2 regions of the Vagococcus lutrae genome follow, and region 1 is predicted to be linked to the other one. Evidence: riboswitches for the same ligand, from Rfam matches in the RefSeq annotation. Region 1 holds a riboswitch; the other holds the start of a gene.
The links. A riboswitch is a leader RNA that binds a small molecule or an ion and turns the genes downstream of it on or off. The one in region 1 is predicted to bind thiamine pyrophosphate.
Positions count from the first base shown of each region.

Region 1 (2,475 bases):
GTACCATTTCTTCAATCATCGCTGATAAGGACGCGTTTTCCATCAACGCTGCGCCGCCTTTAGCTATCATGACAGGATCTACCACTAAAGGTACATTAGGATACTGCCTTAAAAAATGAGCTATCTCGCGAATATAAGTTTCATCAGCTAACATCCCTGTTTTAATCGCACCTAGATTAAAATCATCAAAAACCGCTTCTAACTGCGCGCGAACACTTTCATGGGGTAATTTGTCAATCCGATGAACCCCTTTTGTATTTTGCGCTGTTATGGCGACAATCACAGAAGTGCCAAAAACTCGACGCTCTTGAAATGTTTTTAAATCTGCTTGAATCCCCGCACCTCCACCACTATCAGAACCAGCAATCGTACATGCTTGTGCTATCGTCATTTTAAGTCCTCCACTTCTATTTGTTGATAATAATCCGAAAGATTTTTACTATCATAAATCGCTAATAAATCGACAAACTCACGTACGAAACTACCTGGTAAGGAAACACTTTGTGCCGCCATACTTCCTACTTGGCTGTACCAAGCATGCGCTTCTACAACTGCTAATAAACGTTCACTATTTTGAGGCGTGACACCGATAAAAGCGCCGCATACCGCACTTAATAAACAACCCATTCCAGTGACTTTCGTCATAAGAGGACTTCCCCCCATTACACGATACGTCGTTGTTCCATCACTGATCCAGTCAATTTCTCCACTAATCGCCACTATTGTTTGAAACTCACGTGCCACTGTGACAGCTAAATCTTGCAATGGATACTCGCCTTCACCACTATCTACCCCTTTTGCTTCCCATGGTACGTTCCCAAGTGCTGCTAATTCTCCAGCATTGCCACGAATTAACGTCATCTTAACCTCTTCTAATAAACGTTTCACCACATCGCGACGATATTGACTTGCTCCCACACCAACCGGATCCAGTACGACCGGAATATTTTTGTGATTGGCCACTTTTCCAGCCACTAACATGCTTTCAAACGTTGTTTCCGTAATCGTTCCAATGTTTAAGACTAAACATGAAGCAAGTGAAACAATGTCCTCCATTTCAGCCTTTTCATACGCCATAATCGGTGATGCTCCTAAAGCTAGTAAACCGTTAGCAACTTGATTGGCCACCACTTGATTGGTCATATTATGAACCAAAGGCTGTTGTTCTCTTATTTTTGCTAATTGACTCAATTATTTTCCCTCCTTTATTAGAATAAAAAAACACCACTTCTCGCAGGAAGTGGTGTTGTAAACGCTTTATCAAGCGTTATTTAGTTGCAGTCTTTTGGTGATACATTGTCATGACTATCAAACATCCACATTTCCTACGCTGGTACTAACCAGATCAGGTCTAAGGGTCAGGATTTTTCATCCAATCTCAGCTTCAAGCACCCCTAGTGGTCTTTCTTATTCAATTAACTAAAAGATAACATGTTCTATATATAAGAGCAAGCTTTTATGTGAAAACTCTTACTCTTTGAAACTTTTTTATACATCTACACTGACTGATATCCTAGAGAGGACTTGATTTTAACTCCTTTTTATCGCTAGTCTACTTTCACAAAAAAAGACGCATAGCTTAGCTATGCGTCCTTCAACTTTAATGCTTTAAGCTTCTTTTTCAATCAACTCTAAAACAGGATCTGCCTGTTTCTTGACCGTTTCTTCCGTCACAGTAACTTTCGCTATATCTGTGCGACTTGGAATCTCAAACATAATATCCATCATGACCGTTTCAATAATAGAGCGCAAACCACGTGCTCCAGTATTACGTTCAATCGCTAAAGTAGCAATCGCTTTTAATGCTTCTGGTTCAAATTCTAATGTCGTTTCATCTAACTCTAAGAGTTTAACATATTGACGAACTAAAGCATTTTTAGGCTCAGTTAAAATACGGACTAAATCATCCTCTGTTAGCTTTTCAAGTGCTGCCATGACAGGTAGACGACCGATAAACTCAGGAATTAAACCAAATTTTAATAAGTCTTCAGGAATAATGGCTTGCATTAAGCTTTCTGACTCATCCATTTTTTTAGTCGCTTTGCCAAAACCAATCACTTTTTCGCCTAGACGTTCTTTAACAATCGTTTCAATACCGTCAAAGGCTCCGCCAACAATAAACAAGATATTCGTCGTATCTAACTGAATAAAATCTTGTTGTGGGTGTTTACGTCCGCCTTGTGGTGGCACACTTGCAACGGTTCCTTCTAGGATTTTAAGTAACGCTTGTTGAACCCCTTCACCTGAAACATCACGAGTAATCGAAACGTTTTCGCTTTTACGAGCTATTTTATCGATTTCATCAATGTAAATAATGCCTCGTTCAGCACGTTCAACATTATAATCAGCAGCTTGCAAGAGTTTTAACAGAATATTTTCTACATCTTCTCCGACGTAACCTGCTTCTGTCAGACTAGTCGCATCTGCAATCGCAAACGGCACATTCAAGGTGCGGGCAAGTGTCTGTGCTAAAAA
Region 1 is NZ_CP097017.1:1,975,268-1,977,742, reverse strand. Features, by position in the region: gene thiD (bifunctional hydroxymethylpyrimidine kinase/phosphomethylpyrimidine kinase) at 1-391, opposite strand, end outside; gene thiM (hydroxyethylthiazole kinase) at 388-1,191, opposite strand; TPP riboswitch at 1,305-1,406, opposite strand; gene clpX (ATP-dependent Clp protease ATP-binding subunit ClpX) at 1,609-2,475, opposite strand, start outside.

Region 2 (2,475 bases), 470 kb from region 1:
ATTCCTGCCACCAGCCATGGAATATCACCATTTTCCGTCGCCTGTGCGATAGCCGGGTCTAATAGCGACCAAAAACTAGCAGCAATCATCACCCCTGATGCAAACCCTAACATTAAATTCAATACATTTTTCTTAATATCTTTGAAGAAAAAAACAAGACCCGCGCCTAATGCGGTCATACCATAGGTAAAAAGTGTTCCTACCAACGCCTGTTGCCAAGCCGCTAATCCAACCATCCAAGATAACATCCTTGCCACTTCCTTTATCATTCTATAACACTATTTTACCATTTTTATTTGTAGGTAGTTAAAAAAACACTTCTTTTTCTAACAGAAATTTTCTGCTGAAAAAGAAGTGTTTAAATATGATTATTCAGAAACGCTTGATGTCACTAAACGCTCAGCTGTAAAGACTTGTGGATACACTTGATATATTAGCACTACACCAATCGCTGTGACTACAGCTGTTAGCAAGCCACTAATTCCATTCGCTACTAATGAGAAAGCGACCGGACCTAATCCCCACAGCGCATATTTACCCCAGAATATGAATCCTGCAACAAAGTGCCAGAAGAAACGAGCTAACGTCCCAATAAAGACCGCTCCCACCATTAATGATAACGTCCCTTTTTGACCGTTATGCATATTCTTTTGAATACGCGATGTAAAAATACCGGCAAATCCTGCAAAAGTAAAAGCAATAACATATTCAATAATGACTTGTGAAACTGATAAGAACCAAACATCTCCTGTTACAAAATGTAGCAAGCCCCACACTAATCCGGAAAATAAACCGGCTGCTAAACCTCTGCGAATCGCATAGATTGATAATGGAATCATCCCTAACGAAATGGTAAAGCTCGTTCCAATCGTTGTGGGAATCATCGACAAGACGATGGCTAAAGCTGCCACAATCGCGCCTTCAATCCACACACGTAATTTTACTGATGTCATAAAAAACTCCTCCTTTAATATTGTATAGAAACTTCCATACAACAAAGGAGGAGTAATAATTGGCTGTTATTACTCCATCACAATCCCTACGCAAGTATTAACAAGTTCAGGTTCGAAGGGTCTAAGCCTGCGCTTATTCTCAGCCTTAAAAAAGGCTCCCCTTTGTGATGGTAAGTTCTATTTAGTTTTCTGACATCCCTATCATCTCATGCTCTTTTCACACAGTCAACTTTTTAAAACCTTTTCTAATCTTGTTATCTTACGAGGTTAGTTTGAGGCCAATCGCACTCACTAATATTAAGCTAATACAAATAAGACGTTTCCAATCATATGGCTCTTTAAACAAAACAATCCCCAGAATCGCCCCGCCTGAAGCGCCGATACCCGTCCAAACCGCGTACGCTGTCCCCATAGCAAGATGTTGCATACTATACGCTAATAAAATAAAACTCAATGAAAAACTGCCAACAAGTGCTAGCAAACGAATAAACGAACGCTTTTGATGAAAATAGTGAATCATTAAGACACCAACCATTTCAAATAAACCAGCTACTATTAAACTCATCCAAACCATTTTAATCTATTCCTTTCTCTGTTGGAGTCACCAGTTTCAAACCTACAACTCCAATTAGTAACATCACAATAAACATAATGCGGACAAATGAAAGTGGCTGTTTGAAAAGTAACGCTTCTAATAACACCGTCCCTGTAGTACCAATCCCGACAAACACAGCGTACACCGTTCCGACTGGCAAATGATTGCCCGCCTCAATCATCCAATAAAAACTTAGAAAAATAGCGACTAGCGTCACTCCCCATTCAATAGGACTACTTGCATGCTTTAATCCAATAACCCATACTACTTCAAATAAACCGGCTATCACAACTTGTACCCAATACCTCATACCATTACTCCTTTCCAATCAAAAAAGCCTGAGACATACTGTATCTTACAGTATCTCCCAGGCTTTTATCCTTCCGTGACGTCTTGCGACGCGTTTTCTCTCGGACCAGACCATGTACATGCGGAACCCTAGAAAACATTTTGATTTAATTCATTATAGTATAAATAAAATTAACACATTTAGCAAGTCAAAACTAGCGAATCGTTTTAAACGCTTCTGACCATAATAATAATTCATCTAACATATCATTAATCCCCGGTAAATGGTGGTCTCCTGGACGGAATTGACTAAAGTTTTCAAAGTCAGTAAACAATGAGAAAGCAGGATTCGTTCTTACTACTGCCACGTATTGCTCACCCATCACTTGACGAAGATGCTCAGCAGCACGTACACCACCTGCCGAACCATAGCTCACAATACCTGCCGCTTTGTTAAACCATTCTTCACGAGCATGATCAATCGCATTTTTTAAGGCAGCTGACATGGAATGATTATATTCTTGTGCAACAAAAATATAGCCGTCTAGTTCAGCAATCTTATCATTCCAACGTTTATCGCCTTCTCCAGTGCCTAAAAAAGGTAAATCATAGTCTAAAATATCAATGATTTCAAACTCA
Region 2 is NZ_CP097017.1:1,504,962-1,507,436, reverse strand. Features, by position in the region: gene M2919_RS07210 (ZIP family metal transporter) at 1-248, opposite strand, end outside; gene thiT (energy-coupled thiamine transporter ThiT) at 369-953, opposite strand; TPP riboswitch at 1,020-1,125, opposite strand; gene M2919_RS07200 (DMT family transporter) at 1,213-1,518, opposite strand; gene M2919_RS07195 (DMT family transporter) at 1,529-1,858, opposite strand; guanidine-I (ykkC/yxkD leader) riboswitch at 1,911-2,001, opposite strand; gene M2919_RS07190 (NADPH-dependent FMN reductase) at 2,052-2,475, opposite strand, start outside.
Region 2: it holds a riboswitch for thiamine pyrophosphate, as region 1 does, so the genes downstream of both, thiT (energy-coupled thiamine transporter ThiT) here and thiM (hydroxyethylthiazole kinase) in region 1, are expected to answer to the same signal.